Regions from separate parts of the Micromonospora sp. WMMD967 genome, predicted to be linked through region 1. Evidence: riboswitches for the same ligand, from Rfam matches in the RefSeq annotation. Region 1 holds a riboswitch; the other holds the start of a gene.
What was found. Region 1 has a riboswitch for thiamine pyrophosphate ahead of O7631_RS31255 (ECF transporter S component). Riboswitches for the same ligand answer to the same signal wherever they lie in the genome.
Positions count from the first base shown of each region.

Region 2: it holds a riboswitch for thiamine pyrophosphate, as region 1 does, so the genes downstream of both, thiE (thiamine phosphate synthase) here and O7631_RS31255 (ECF transporter S component) in region 1, are expected to answer to the same signal.

Region 1 covers NZ_JARUBK010000001.1:6,939,720-6,947,337, reverse strand. Annotated here, with positions in the region: gene O7631_RS31265 (energy-coupling factor transporter transmembrane component T) at 1-313, opposite strand, end outside; gene O7631_RS31260 (ABC transporter ATP-binding protein) at 310-1,740, opposite strand; gene O7631_RS31255 (ECF transporter S component) at 1,847-2,440, opposite strand; TPP riboswitch at 2,515-2,619, opposite strand; gene O7631_RS31250 (alpha/beta fold hydrolase) at 2,728-3,558, shown strand; gene O7631_RS31245 (SIS domain-containing protein) at 3,662-4,411, shown strand; gene O7631_RS31240 (DUF6328 family protein) at 4,570-5,073, shown strand; gene O7631_RS31235 (acyl-CoA dehydrogenase family protein) at 5,235-7,157, shown strand; gene O7631_RS31230 (hypothetical protein) at 7,408-7,575, opposite strand.
Region 2 covers NZ_JARUBK010000001.1:290,676-298,293, forward strand. Annotated here, with positions in the region: gene O7631_RS01355 (thiazole synthase) at 1-486, opposite strand, end outside; gene thiS (sulfur carrier protein ThiS) at 483-683, opposite strand; gene thiO (glycine oxidase ThiO) at 674-1,831, opposite strand; gene thiE (thiamine phosphate synthase) at 1,828-2,454, opposite strand; TPP riboswitch at 2,449-2,558, opposite strand; gene O7631_RS01375 (ThuA domain-containing protein) at 2,860-7,618, shown strand, end outside.

The DNA of each region.
Region 1 (7,618 bases):
CGCCGGTGCTCACGAACACCGGTCCCGCGTCCAGCAGGACCCGGCCGGACCGGTCGGCGGCGAAGAGCACCAGGGTGACCAGGATGCCGACGGCGCTGAGGAGCAGTGGCCAGGCCCGTCGCGCCAGCACCCGGTAGCGGATGCCGAACAGCGGCAGCACGGCGAGTTCGAGCGCGATGGCGATCGCCGGGGCCACCGGGTCCAGAGTGGCCAGCAGGGTGAACGAGAAGATCAGGGCGGCGGCGACCTTCGCCACCGGGTTGCGGCGGGCCAGTGGCGCACCGGGCGCGGCGACCGGCTCGATGCTGATCATCGCTCGTCGCCCGGGGTCGCTCGTAGGGTGACGCTGCGGTCGGCGAGCGCGGCGACGAAATCCGCGTCGTGGGTGACGGCGACCACGCCGTGTCCGGCGTCGCGCAGGTCGGCGAAGAGGTCGACCAGCTCCCGCCAGGTCCGCCGGTCCTGACCGAAGGTGGGTTCGTCACAGATCAACAGGCGGGGCGCGGTGGCCAGGGCGGTCGCCACGCTCAGCCGCCGCGCCTCACCACCCGAGAGGGTGTACGGGTTGGCAGCGGCGAGTCGGGCCAGCCGCAGCCGTTCCAGCAACTCCGCCACTGTCTCCTTGACGGCCGACTCGGGTTGGCCGGTCCGGCGGGGGCCGAGCGCCAGCTCGTCGAAGACGGTGCCCGTGACGAACTGGTGCTCCGGGTCCTGAAAGACCGACCCGATCCGCTGGGCCAGGGCGGGGGCGCGCCAGCGGTGCGGGGGAGTGCGGTGGTCCGCGCCGGCCAACTCGGCGGACGCGGTGACCCGCCCCGTGCCCGGCCGGAGCAGCCCGCCCAGCAGCAACGCCAGGGTGGACTTGCCGACGCCGTTGGGTCCGCGGACGGCGAGCGCCTCGCCGGCGCGTACCCGAAGGTCGGTGGAGGCCAGCCGGGGTGGCAGGCCGAGCCGGTCGGCGGTGAGCAACAGCTCCCCGGCCGCGGCGGTGGCCGGGCGGGGCGCGACGGGGTGACCCGGCACCCACACCCCCTCGGCGGCCAGGGCGGCGCCGTGGGCGGCGAAGACGGCTTCGGGTGTGCCGTCCGCGCGGATCCCACCGCCGGGTTCCAGGACCACCACCCGGTCGACCAGTGGCAGCGCCTCGGCGACCCGGTGCTCGACCAGGATCAGTGTGGTGTCGGAGTCCAGCGCGCCGGCCACCGCCTGCCGGATCAGCTCGGCCCCGGCCGGGTCGAGGTTGGCGGTCGGCTCGTCGAGCAACAGCAGGCCGGGGCGGAGGGCGAGCGCGCCGGCCAGGGCGAGGCGTTGCTGCTCGCCGCCGGAGAGGGCGGCCGTGTTGCGGTCCCGGGGGTACGGGAAGCCGACGCGGTGCAGCGCCTCGTCCACCCGGGGCCAGATCTCGTCGGTCGGCACTCCCCGGTTCTCCAGGCCGAAGGCGACGTCGTCGCCGCAGCGCGCCATCACCAGTTGGGTTTCCGGGTCCTGGAAGACGATGCCGACGCGCTCCCGTCCCTTGCGGGGGTCGAGCCCGTCGATCTCGACGATGCCCTCCTGCTCACCGGAGTCTTCGGGGAGCAGCCCGGCCAGCGCGCTGAGCAGGGTGCTCTTGCCGGCCCCCGAGGGGCCGAGCAGCAGAACCCGTTCGCCGGCCTCGACCCGCAGGTCGACCCCACGCAGAGCCCAGGCCCGCCGCCCAGCGTGCCGCCAGCCGAACCCCCGCAGAACGACAGCGCCCACCGAACCCCCCTTCCGCACGCTTTCTGTCGTTGTCGATCAAGAGGTTTGCGTCAGGATCCCGCCTCCGGTTGACGCAAACCTCTTGATCAACGCAGCTGGACCGGGGTCAGACCAGGGCGCGGTCCCGGCCTGCCGGGAACCGGTCCAGGACGCCGGTGTTGGCCAGGGCCTTGGTCAGCAGCCAGCCACCGGCGCCGGCGATCACCGTGGCGCTGACGATGGTGATCAGCGCGTACGGGATGCGGTAGTCGGTCAGCTCGTAGTCGACGTTCCAGATGAAGAAGTCGAACAGCGCGGCGCTGAGACCGGTCAGCGCGCCGGCCAGTACCGCGGTCGGCAGCCGGAACGACCGGTACCGGAAGGCGGCGAACGCCAGCTCCGCGCCGATGCCCTGCACGATGCCCTGCGGGATCACCGTGCCGGCCCACTGGCTGCCCAGCAGCGCGGAGAGGATCGCGGCGACCGTCTCGCAGTAGAGCGCGGCACCGGGCTTGCGGATGACCAGACCGCCGATCACGGCCGGCATCAGCCAGACGCCGTAGAGCAGCGCCTGCGCCGGCGGGAAGAAGGTGAAAGCGCCCTCGGTGGCGCTCCAGACCAGGCCCCACGCCCAGAAGATGACGCCGAAGGCGACAGCGATCACCGAGGCGACCACGATGTCGATGGTGCGCCAACGGTGGGTGTCAGTGGTGGATCTCATGTGTTGCTCCCAGTTCGTGAGTGCGAACCAGGAGAAGACGCACGCCGCGTCCGGTGGCACCGGACTGCGGCGCGGCTGGAGGTCGACCGAACTCCCTGCGCTGGCATTACCCAGATCAGGTTCGAGGGTCTGCGGGCATGCCCGCACTCTCAGCGCTGTGCGCTCCCCTGTCGGATATGAAGTTGTCTCGCTGACGCTAACACCGACCGGGTGCGCGGGCCCAGCAGGGCATCCGCCTGACCTGCGGGAGCGGCCGGCCCGACTCCCAGATGGGTACGCTTCCGATCATGCGGGTCGACGCGCGAGGTCTCACGTTCGAGGTAACCGTCGGTGGTCCGCCGGACGGCGTACCGGTTCTGCTTCTGCACGGTTTCCCGCAGCACAGCGGTGAGTGGGACGACGTCGTGCCGGCACTGCACGCCGCCGGGCTGCGCACGTACGCGCTGGACCAGCGGGGTTACTCGCCGGGCGCGCGGCCCACGGAGGTGGCCGACTACCGCATCCCCGAGCTGGTCGCCGACGTGGTGGCGGTGCTCGACGCCCTCGGCCTGGACGCCGTCCACCTGGTCGGGCACGACTGGGGCGCGGTGGTGGCCTGGGCGGTCGCCGCCGGGCACCCCGAGCGGGTCCGCACCCTGACCGCGGTGTCCGTCCCACACCCGGCGGCCATGGCGTACGCCCTGACCAACGACAGCCAACAGAAGGCCCGGTCGTCGTACATCGCGCTGTTCCGTAAGCCCGGCAAGGCGGAGAAGGTGCTGTTGGCGTGGCACGCCACCGCGTTGCGCAAGCTGCTCGGCGGGGTCGGCGACCGTACCCGGGTGGACCGCTACGCCGACCCGATGCGCGAGCCGGGGGCGCTCACCGCAGCGCTGAACTGGTACCGGGCGATGTCCCGCGCCGACCTGGCCGCGGTCGGCCCGGTCGCGGTGCCCACCACGTACGTGTGGAGTGACCGGGACGTCGCCATCGGCCGGCCCGCCGCCGAGGCGTGCGCGGCGAACGTCACCAGCGACTACCGCTTCGTGCAGTTGGCCGGTGTCAGCCACTGGATCCCGGACGCGGCGCCGGGCCCACTCGCCGAAGCGATCCTGGCGCGGGCCGGCGGAACGGCCTGAGTGGCGGTGGGTCGATCTGGTGGTGGCCGTCGGCACCCCTGGTCGACCTGCTCGGCGGGGGCGGGGTTGACTGGTTGGCCCGCAATCGGATGACGGAGGACGCATGACGGTGAGTGCCGAGGACTACCTGGCCGTGGTGACCGAGACGATCGGCCGGGTGGCCGCCAGCCAGCGGGAGGCGGTAGGCCGGGCCGCCGATCTGATCGCCGAGGCCGTACGCGCCGACGGTGTGGTGCACGCGTTCGGCACGGGGCACTCGGAGGCCCTCGCCATGGAGATCGCGGGTCGGGCGGGCGGTCTGGTGCCGACCAACCGGATCGCGCTGCGTGACCTGGTGCTTCTCGGCGGTGAACCCGCCGGGCGGCTCGGTCCGATGCTGGAACGGGACCCGAGTGTGGCGCACCGCCTCTACGAGTTGGCCCCGGTGCGGCCCACCGACGTGTTCGTCCTCGCCTCCAACTCCGGGGTCAACGGGGCGATGGTGGAGTTCGCCAGTCTGGTCAAGGAACGCGGCCACGGGCTGGTGGCGATCACCTCGGCGCAGCACTCCGGCCGGATGACCTCCCGGCACCCGTCCGGGCGCAAGCTGAGCGACCTCGCCGACGTGGTGCTCGACAACGGAGCTCCGTACGGCGACGCGACACTGCCCCTTCCCGGCGGTGGCGCGGTCGGCGCGGTCTCGTCGATCACCGCGGCCCTGCTCGCCCAGCAGATCACCGTGGAGGTGGTGGCGCGGTTGCTGGCGGCAGGGGAGCGGCCCCCGGTCTACCTGTCGGCGAACATCCCGGACGGCGACGCGCACAACACCGAGTTGGAGGCCCGGTACGCGGGTCGGATCCGGCGCGGGTCCTGAGGATCCCGGCGACGACTCGGCCGGTGCTTGTGGCCGAGGTGCGTCCCCGAGGTGAACGGGAGATGTCGTGAACCTGTTTCGCGCTCGGCCGGGTGGGGCATTGGCGTTGCTGCCGGCGGCCGGGACCGCCGGCAGTAGCGTCTCACCGGAGGTAGCGCGTGTCCAAGGAGACCGAGAAGCAGCGCTGGCAGCGCAACTTCGCCGACCTGCTCCAGGAGTTGCGGGTCGCGCAGACCGGCGTGCAGATCCTCTTCGCCTTCCTGCTCACCCTGCCGTTCAGTAACGGATTCACCCGGACCAGCGAGTTCCAGCGAGACGTCTACATCGTCGCGCTGCTCGCGGCGGCCGCCGCCACCGCGCTGATCATCTCGCCGGTGGCGTTCCACCGGGCGTTGTTCCGTCAGGGGCGCAAGCCGGAGTTGGTGCGGTTCGCGCACCGGATGGCCACCGGTGGCCTCGCCTTCATGCTGATCGCCATGGTCAGCGCGGTGCTGCTGATCACCGACTTCGTGCTGGACCGGCCGATCGCCTTCCTGCTCACTGCACTGACCGGCATCTGGTTTCTCGTGTTCTGGATGATCCTGCCGTTCGTCCGGCGCAACTGGGGTGAGGACGACATCGACGACGATGACGACGACCCGGACACCACCATCGGCCGCTGACCGCCTCGATGCGCACGCACCGCTACCCCTGGGTAACAACCGGGGGTAGCGTGGCGGTAGCCGCATCGAGCTTCGAGGGGGCAGCCGTGACCACGACGCAGAACGGCCGACCGACACCGGACGATCCCGACGCCGCAGCCACCACAGGTGCCGCCGCGCCACTGCCGGCAGAGGCCGGGCAGGTCTCCGAGAAGGAAGCCCGGCAGGTCGCCGAGGCCGCCCGCGAGTCCACCTGGGACCGACCCAGCTTCGGTAAGGAACTGTTCCTCGGTCGGTTCCGGCTCGACCTGATCGACCCGTGGCCCCGATCCGACCCGGGCGACGTGGCGCGCGCCGAGGACTTCCTCGGCCGGTTCCGCGCCTTCCTGACCACCGAGGTGGACGGCGCGGCCATCGAACGCGACGGCTCCATTCCGGACTCGGTGTTCCACGGCCTGGCCGACCTCGGCGCGTTCGGCATGAAGATCGACCGGAAGTACGGCGGGCTCGGCCTCAGCAACCTGCACTACTGCCGGGCGCTGATGCTCGCCGGTTCGGTCAGCCCGGCCATCGGCGCGCTGCTCTCCGCACATCAATCGATCGGTGTGCCGCAGCCGCTGAAGATGTTCGGCACCGCCGAGCAGAAGCAGACCTTCCTGCCCCGCCTCGCCGCCGGCGAGGTGTCCGCCTTCCTGCTCACCGAGCCCGACGTCGGCTCCGACCCGGCCCGGCTGGCCACCACCGCCGAGCCGACCGAGGACGGCACCGGCTACCGGCTCAACGGGGTGAAGCTGTGGGCCACCAACGGCATCGTGGCCACCCTGCTGGTGGTGATGGCCCGGGTCCCGGCCAGCGAGGGGCGTCGAGGCGGGATCACCGCCTTCGTTGTGGAAGGCGACAGCGAAGGCATCACCGTCGAGCGGCGCAACGAGTTCATCGGCCTGCGCGGCCTGGAAAACAGCCTCACCCGGTTCCACGACGTGTTCGTACCCGCCGAGAACGTCATCGGCGGCGAGGGCAAGGGGCTGAAGATCGCCCTGACCACGCTGAACACCGGCCGGCTGTCGCTGCCGGCGATGTGCGTGGGCGCCGGCAAGTGGGCGCTGAACGTGGCCCGGGGTTGGGCCGCCGACCGGGTCCAGTGGGGTCGGCCGGTGGGCGAGCACGAGGCGGTCGCGCAGAAGCTCTCCTTCATCGCCGCCACCACGTACGGCATGGAGACCATGCTCGACCTCTGCTGCCTGCTCGCCGACGACGACCGTAACGACATCCGGATCGAGGCGGCGCTGGTCAAGCTGTACGCCAGCGAGATGGCCTGGACAATCGCCGACGAGCTGATCCAGATCCGGGGCGGGCGCGGCTACGAGACGGCCGATTCGCTGGCCGCCCGGGGCGAACGCCCGGCCGCCGTCGAACAGATGATGCGCGACCTGCGCATCAACCGGATCTTCGAGGGCTCCACCGAGATCATGCACCTGCTGATCGCCCGGGAGGCGGTCGACGCGCACCTGTCGGTGGCGGGCGACATCATCGACCCGGACGCGGGGCTGGGCCGCAAGGCCAGAGCCGGCGCCCGCGCCAGCGCCTTTTACGCGAAGTGGCTGCCCACGCTCGCCGTGGGCCGTGGGCAGAGCCCTTCGGCGTACGCCGAGTTCGGGCCGCTCGCCGCACACCTGCGCCAGGTGGAGCGGTCGTCGCGCAAGCTGGCCCGGTCGACGTTCTACGCGATGTCCCGCTGGCAGGGAAAGATGGAGCGCAAGCAGGCGTTCCTCGGCCGTGTGGTGGACATCGGCGCCGAGCTGTTCGCGATGTCGGCGGTCTGTGTCCGGGCCTCCGCCGAACGGGACACCCGCCCGGAGAACGTCGAGCTGGCCGACTTGTTCTGCCGGCAGGCGCGGGTGCGGGTCGACGCCCTGTTCGCCGCACTGTGGGACAACACCGACTCGGTCGACGCCATCGCCGCGAAGCGGATCCTCGCCGGCCGGTACGCGGGTCTGGAGGACGGTGTGATCACCCCGTCCGACGAGCTGCCCTGGGTCGCCGGCTGGACTCCCGGCCCGTCCACCGCCGAGGACGTCCGCCGCCGAATCCCACCGAAACCGTAACCCGTCTCGTGTGGGCCGGTCTCGTGCGAAGTGGTCCCGTGCGGGCTGGTCTTGTCTGGGCTGGTCTTGTGCGGGCTCCGACCTCCGTGGGCCGACTGTCGCGCGCAGGAGCACGTTGTGCCCGGGTCGTCTGGTTTGATCGACTGCGTATCGGCGAGGTGGCGGTATCCCGCCGCCGCGATGCCCCTACATCGCCGACCTGGAGTTGATCAGCCGGCGCGTAGTGCAGAGGCCTGCGCGGCAGCGGCGGTCAGCGGGAAACCGCCCAGGCCAGCACGCCCGCCAGGATCAGGCCGTTGAGCCCGGCCAGCGCCAGGTACGCCGCGGGCGGGATCTTCTTGCCCTGCCGGAGGAAGGCAACCAGGACGGCGGCGTAGCCGAGCAGAAGGACGGCGATGACGACGAGGAAGTAGAACACCCGAAGACCTTAGCGGCCCAGGCCGCGCCGGCCTGAGGCGGCG
Region 2 (7,618 bases), 6.6 Mb from region 1:
CGAGCCGATCGGTGAGCCGGCCGGCATCACCGCCGCGCAGCCCACGTCGGCGAGGCGGCGGGCCAGCACCGGGTCGTCGCTGGTGTACGGCAGCACTGTGAAGCCGTCGGCGACCAGCTCCTCGGCGGCGCGGAGCAACTCCACCCCGTCGGGCAGCAGCGTGCGCTCGTCGCCGATCACCTCCAACTTGACCCAGTCCGTGTCGAACGCGTCCCGGGCCAGCCGGGCCACCTTGACCGCCTCGGTCGCGGTGTGGCAGCCGGCGGTGTTCGGCAGCAGTCGTACCCCGCACCGGTCCAGCAGGTCCAACAGTCCGCCGCTGGAGCCGGGCGCGGTGCCCACCCGACGCAACGCGAGCGTGACCAGCTCGGTGCCGGACGCCCGGATCGCCTGCTCCAGGACGTGCAGGTTCGCTGCGCCGCCGGTGCCGAGGATCAGCCGCGAGGTGAACGTCTCCCCGCCCAGTTCGAACGACATGCCGCTCACCCGCCCTGCGCCGCGGTGAGCACCTCGACCCGGTCGCCGTCGCGCAACGCCGTGGCCGGCCAACCCGCGCGGGGTACGACCTCCCCGTTGACAGCGACCGCCACCCCACGCTGTTCGGGCACGATGTCGCGCACCAGGTCGGCGACGGACGTGCCGCCGGGCACGTCGCGTCCGGCTCCGTTGACCGTCAACTCCACTGGTCCCCCTCCGTGGTGCGATCAGGGCTGCCGCCGGCTGTCAGGCCGAGAAACCGGTCGGCCCGGAACGGCGCGAGCAGCGGGTCGGTCACGCCGTCGAGCACCAGGTCCGCGATGAGGTCGGCGGTGATCGGGGCGAGCACGATGCCGTGCCGGTGATGCCCGGTGGCGGCCAGGACGTCCGGTCGGCCGGGCAGCGGCCCGAGGATCGGCGCGTTGTCCGGCGTACCCGGGCGCAGCCCGGCAACGGCCTCGACCAGGTCGTACTCGGCCAGTTCCGGCAGCAGGTCGACTCCGGCGCGGAGCAGCCGCTGCACGGCACCGGCGGTGACTGTGGTGTCCGCCCGTTCCTCGACGGTCGCGCCGAGCACGACCTCCCCGTCGGCACGGGGCACGAGGTAGACGGGTTCGCCGTCGGCGTACCCCCGGATCACGTGCCGGAAGCCCGGCGCGACGCCGTCGGGCGCACGGAGCCGGAGGATCTGGCCCTTGACCGGCCGCACCGGCAGACCGGTGAGTGCCGCGGCGCCGCAGCCGGCGGCGACCACCGTCACCCGAGCGTCCACGTCGGACAACTGCCGAACCGGTTGCGGCACCAGCGCCGCGCCGGCCTGCTGCGCCGCCGCGCGCAGTGCCGGCACCAGCAGCCGTGGGTCCACCTGGTGGTCGGTGGGCGCGAGCGCGCCGCCGCGCACCCTCGGGGCGAGCGCCGGCTCGCGGTCGCGCAGCTCGCTGGGGCGCAGCGGGGTCACCGGCAGACCCAACCCCTGTTGGTACGCCCACAGCCGGCGCGCCTCGGCCAGGTCGTCGCCGGTCAGGCCGACCATCAGGGTGCCCTCGGTCCGGTAGCCGATGTCGACGCCGGTCATCTCGGTCACCTCGGCGGCGAAGCCCGGCCAGCGCTCAGCGGAGGCCAGGAGCAGGTCGGTCAACTGCCGCTCACCGAAGTACGCCTCGGCGACCGGGGAGAGCATGCCGGCGGCCACCGCGGAGGCCCCCGAACCGGGTGCCGGATCGTGTACGACCACCCGCAGCCCTCGGGCGGCGCAGCGCCAGGCGATGGACAGCCCGATCGGTCCCGCCCCCACCACCGCCACATCCGGCCGGACCCGGTCGCGCGACGGCGGTGACGGGAACCGGCCGGTCAGCACGTCAGCGCCTCGATCAGCTGGGCCGTCGCCCGCACGGGATCGGCGGCAGCGGAGAGGGCACCGACGACCGCCACCCCGTACGCGCCGGCCGCCCGCAGCGCCGGCACCCGCGCGGCGGTCACTCCGCCGATCGCGATGACCGGCACGTCGACGGCGTCGACGACGGCGCGTACCCCGGCGGGCCCGATGGGATCGGGTAGGCCGGACTTGGTGCTGGTGGTGTGGCACGGCCCGACGCCCAGGTAGCTGGCTCCGGCCGCGACCGCCTCGCTGGCCGTGCCCGGAGCGCGGGCGGTGGCGCCGAGCACTCCGGCGGGGCCGAGCACCCGGCGGGCGGCGGCGACCGGCAGGTCGTCGGCACCGACGTGCCCGCCGGCGGCACCGACCGCGAGCGCCACGTGCAACCGGTCGTTGACCAGGCAGGTCGCCTCGTACGGGTCGCAGAGCGCCAGCACCCGCCGGGCCAGGTCGTACGCCTCGCGGTCGGTGGCGGAATCCTCGACCCGGACCTGCACCACCAGGTCGGCACGGGCGGCCGTGAGGGCGGCCCGGACCACTGTGAGCGGGTCACGCCCGGGTCGGGTGTCGGTGATCAGATGCAGTCGCCCCAGGTACGGCACGGCAACACTCCTCCCTGCGCCGGCATTACCCGGATCAGGTTCGACGGTCGGGGGCTGTCAGCCCCCCTCTCAGCCCGGTGCACCGGGCTCCCGTGGGTTACTTGCGTGTCACCGTACGACAGTTCCGTCGGTCTGCCAAGGCGGGTTCGGCGGCGTCCGGGCCGGCCGCGACGAGCAAGATCGATGGGGCACTTCATACGGTCCTGTTCGGAATGTCGCCCGCCGTTGCAGAACCGTTACCCGTCTGCATCTTGCCCGACATCGAGCCAGCCGAATTAATTTGTTCAGCGATTCGACAAAATGTCGGTGGGGGCACCCTGGCACGGCGTCACCACCGGCTCCATGAGGGAGGGCGTTCGGCGAGCCGACTCCCGCGAGCTCTGTCACTACGACACAGGAGGCGGCGTGTCCCGTTCTCGTCGTGCCCGCGTACCCATCACCGCAACCCTGATCTCCCTGGCCATGGCCTCGACCACCCTGTTCGGCACGCCTGCCCAGGCAGCCGCCCAGGTCCCCCCACGGGAGGCGCCAGCCGCCGCCCCGGTCAGCCAGGTGGTGCCCAAGGCACCAAAGGCAGCGGCCGATCCCTTCTCCGTCCTGATCTTCTCCAAGACCGCCGGCTTCCGGCACGACTCCATCCCCACCGGCATCGCCGCCATCCAGCAACTCGGCGCCGCCAACGGATTCACCGTTGACAACTCCGAGGACGGCGCCGCATTCAACGACGCCAACCTGGCGAAGTACAAGGCGGTGATCTGGCTCTCCACCACCGGTGACGTGCTCAACGCCGAGCAGCAGGCGGCGTTCGAGCGCTACGTGCAGGCCGGCGGCGGCTACGTCGGCATCCACGCCGCGTCGGACACCGAGTACAGCTGGGCCTGGTACGGCGACCTGGTCGGCGCGTACTTCGCCAACCACCCGCAGAACCAGACCGCCACGGTCAAGGTGGAGGATCACGCCCACCCGTCCACGGCCGGTCTGCCGGACCGCTGGTCCCGGTTCGACGAGTGGTACAACTACCAGTCCAACCCCCGGCCGGACGTCCACGTGCTGGCCAGCCTGGACGAGAAGAGCTACACCCCGGGCGCCGGCGCGATGGGTGCGGACCACCCGGTCGCCTGGTGTCAGGACTACGACGGTGGCCGGTCCTGGTACACGGGCCTGGGGCACACCCGGGAGTCGTACGCCGAGCCCCAGTTCCTCTCCCACCTGCTCGGCGGCATCCGGACCGCGGCCGGCGTCGAGAACGCCGACTGCGGCGCCTCGAAGACCTCGAACTTCGAGAAGGTCACGCTGGACAGCAACACCAGCAACCCGATGGAGCTGGACATCGCCCCCGACGGGCGCGTCTTCTACATCGAGCGCGACGGTCGCGTGCAGATCGTGAAGCCGGACACCGGCAACACCGTCACCGCCGTCGACCTGGACGTCTTCACCGGCAACGAGGACGGCCTGATCGGCATCCGGCTCGACCCGGACTTCGCGACCAACAACTGGGTGTATCTCTACTACGCCCCGAACGACGGGGTCACCCGCAACCTGCTGTCCCGCTTCACGGTGACCGGTGACACCATCAACCTGGCCAGTGAGAAGCAGGTGCTACGGGTCGACACCCAGCGCAACACCTGCTGCCACGCCGGCGGCAGCATGGCCTTCGACAGCGACGGCAACCTCTACCTGGCCACCGGTGACAACACCAACCCGTTCGAGTCGAACTCGTACTCCCCGATCGACGAGCGGGCGGGCCGCCAGGACTACGACGCGCAGCGCACCTCCGCCAACACCAACGACCTGCGCGGCAAGGTGATCCGGATCCACCCGGAGGACGACGGGACGTACACGGTCCCGTCGGGCAACCTCTTCCCGGCCGGCACCGAGAAGACCCGTCCCGAGATCTACGCGATGGGCTTCCGCAACCCGTTCCGGATCGGCACCGACCCCAAGACCAACACGTTGTACGTGGCGGACTACGGACCGGACGCCAACTCGGACAACCCGAACCGGGGCCCCCGTGGTCTGGTCGAGTGGAACATCGTCACCCCGGGCAACTACGGCTGGCCGTACTGCACGGGCACGAACGAGGCCTACAACGACTACACGTTCCCGTCCGGTCCGAGCGGCCCGAAGTTCGACTGCGCCGCACCGGTCAACAACTCGCCCAACAACACCGGCCTGACCAACCTCCCGCCGGTCGTCCCCGCGACCGTCGACTACGGGTACGCCGGTGACGCGCGCTACCCGGAGATCGGCGGCGGTGGCGCCCCGATGGGTGGCCCGGTCTACCGCTACGACGCCGACCTCAACTCCAACCGGAAGTGGCCGGCGTACTACGACGGTAAGGCTCTGCTCGGCGAGTGGAACCAGAACAAGATGTACACGATGCAGGTGACTGCCGACGGCAAGTCGCTCGTGGACATCAACCAGCTGCTCACCGGCATGAGCATGATCCGGCCGATGGACTTCGAGTTCGGCCCGGACGGCGCGCTGTACCTGATCGAGTGGGGCAGCGGCTTCGGCGGCAACAACGACAACTCCGGCGTCTACCGGATCGACTACACCGCCGGTGACCGTGCCCCGATCGCGGCGGCGTCCGCCAACCCGACCTCGGGTCCGGCGCCGTTGACCGTCACGTTCTCCAGCGCCGGCTCCCGGGACCCGGACGGTGGGGCACTCACCTACGCCTGGACGTTCGGCGACGGGCAGACCTCGACCGAGGCCAACCCGACGCACACGTACGCCACGGCGGGCAACTACACGGCCCAGCTCACCGTCACCAACCCCAAGGGTCGGACCGCGGTGGCCAACGTGCCGGTGACCGTGGGCAACACCGCTCCGACGGTCTCCATCGAGTTCCCACCGGACGGCGGCTTCTTCAACTGGGGCGACCAGGTCCGTTACTCGATCAAGGTGACCGACCCCGAGGACGGGGAGATCGACTGCGCCAAGGTCGGTCTGCAGGTGCTGCTCGGTCACGACGAGCACGCCCACCCGTTGGAGCAGCACACCGGCTGCACCGGCACCGTCCAGACGTCGCTCGCCTCCGGGCACGGCGCCGAGGCGAACGTCTTCGCGGTCTTCGAGGCCACCTACACCGACGAGGGTGGTGCTGGCGGGTCCGGTGCTCTGACCGGCCGGCAGATCGAGGTCCTGCAGCCGAAGCAGAAGCAGGCCGAGTACTTCACCGCCACCGGGCGCGCTCCGGTGAGCACCGGCGGCGGCGACGCCGGCGTGCAGCGGGAAGCCGCCACCGACACCGCCGGCGGCGGGCAGAGCATCGCGTTCATCGAGGACGGTGACTGGTGGTCGGTCGCTCCGGCGGACCTGACCAACATCACCGAGATCCGCTTCCGGGCTGCCTCGGCCGCCGCAGGTGGTCGGATCGAGGTCCGCGCGGGTGCTGTCGACGGACCGGTGGTCGCGACGGCCACCGTGCCGGCGACCGGCGGGTGGCAGACGTACACGGACGTGAGCGCGCCGGTCACCGGTGCCGCGAGCGGCTCGCTGTACTTCCTGGCCCGTGACCCGAACGGCGGCTCCGGTTCGCTGTTCAACGTCAACTGGATGGACTTCGTCGGTCGCGGTGTCACCGAGAACGCGCCGCCGGTGGTCAGTGCCACGGCCACCCCGGCCACCGGCACCGCACCGGTCACCGTCGCGTTCGACGGCACGGCCACCGACGCCGAGGGGGACACCCCGTTGACGTACGCCTGGGACTTCGGTGACGGAGGCACGGCGACCACTGTGGACGCCAGCCACACCTACACCACGGCGGGCACCTTCACGGCCACCCTCACGGTGACCGACAGCAAGGGCGCCAAGGCGTACGCCACGGTGCCGGTGCGGGTCGACGCTCCGGACACGTCCTGCTTCGGGGCGCGTTCGGACGACTTCAACGGCAACAGCCTCGACAAGGAGCGCTGGAGCGTCGTCCGGGAGAACCAGCTCTACTCGCTCAGTGGCGGCGCGCTCCAACTGCCCACCGCGGTGGGTGACCTCTACGGCGCTCGCAACGACGCCACCAACCTGGTGCTCCAGCCGGCGCCGACCGGCGCCTGGGAGATGACCACCAAGGTCACCCTCCCGGTGACGGCCAACTACCAGCAGGCAGGTCTGCTGGTGTACGGCGACGATGACAACTACGCCAAGGTGGACCTGCTGTACAACGGCAGCCGTCGGGTGGAGTTCATCCGGGAGACCGCCGGCACGCCTCGCAACGAGGCCGCCGACGCCACCAACGCACCTGCCGGTGACACCGTGTACCTGCGGGTCACCAGCGACGGGACGAACCTGACCGCGGCCGTCTCGGCCGACGGGCAGACCTTCACCCCGGTCGGCCGTTCGGCCGCGCTCGCCGGCATCACCAACCCGCGCATCGGGGTCTTCGCCCTCAACGGCGGCACCGAGGCGCCGGTCGTGAACGCGGCCTTCGATTCGTTCCAGGTCACGCCGGACGCTCCGGCCGGCCCGGTCGACCCGTCGGACGAGTTCAACGGTGACACGCTGGACAAGTGCCGGTGGGACGCGATCCTCCGGGAGGACCCGACCGGTTACCGGGTCACCGGTGGCGCGCTGCGCATCGACGTGCCCAACGGTGACATCTACGGCACCGACAACACCGGGCCGAAGAACTTCATCCTCCAGACCGCGCCGTCGGGCGACTGGACCCTGGAGACCAAGGTCGACGGCAGCCTGCTGAACGAGCAGTACCAGCAGGCCGGTCTGCTCGTGCAGGCCGACGACGACAACTACCTGAAGTTCGACTTCATCGCGGACAACCAGGCCGGCTCGGCGGTGACGCGGCGGATCGAGTTCCGCAGCGAGATCGGCGGGGCGGTCCAGAACCCGCAGCCGGAGGTGACCAGCCTGACCAGTGCCGTGTGGCACCTCCGGTTGGCCCGCACCGGTGACACGTTCACCGCGTCGTACTCGGCCGACGGGACGACCTGGACCGCGTTGGAGGCGCTGACCAACACCGCTGTGGGTGCCACCCCGAAGGTCGGGTTGTTCACCCTCGGCGCCAACCAGACGGCCTCGAAGACCGCCGCGTTCGACTACTTCCGGTTGAGCACGAAGGTGGCCGACGAGACCGCGCCGGTGACCACGGCGTCGGTGTCCGGCACCCCGACCGAGGGGTGGTACACCGGGCCGGTGACGGTGACCCTCA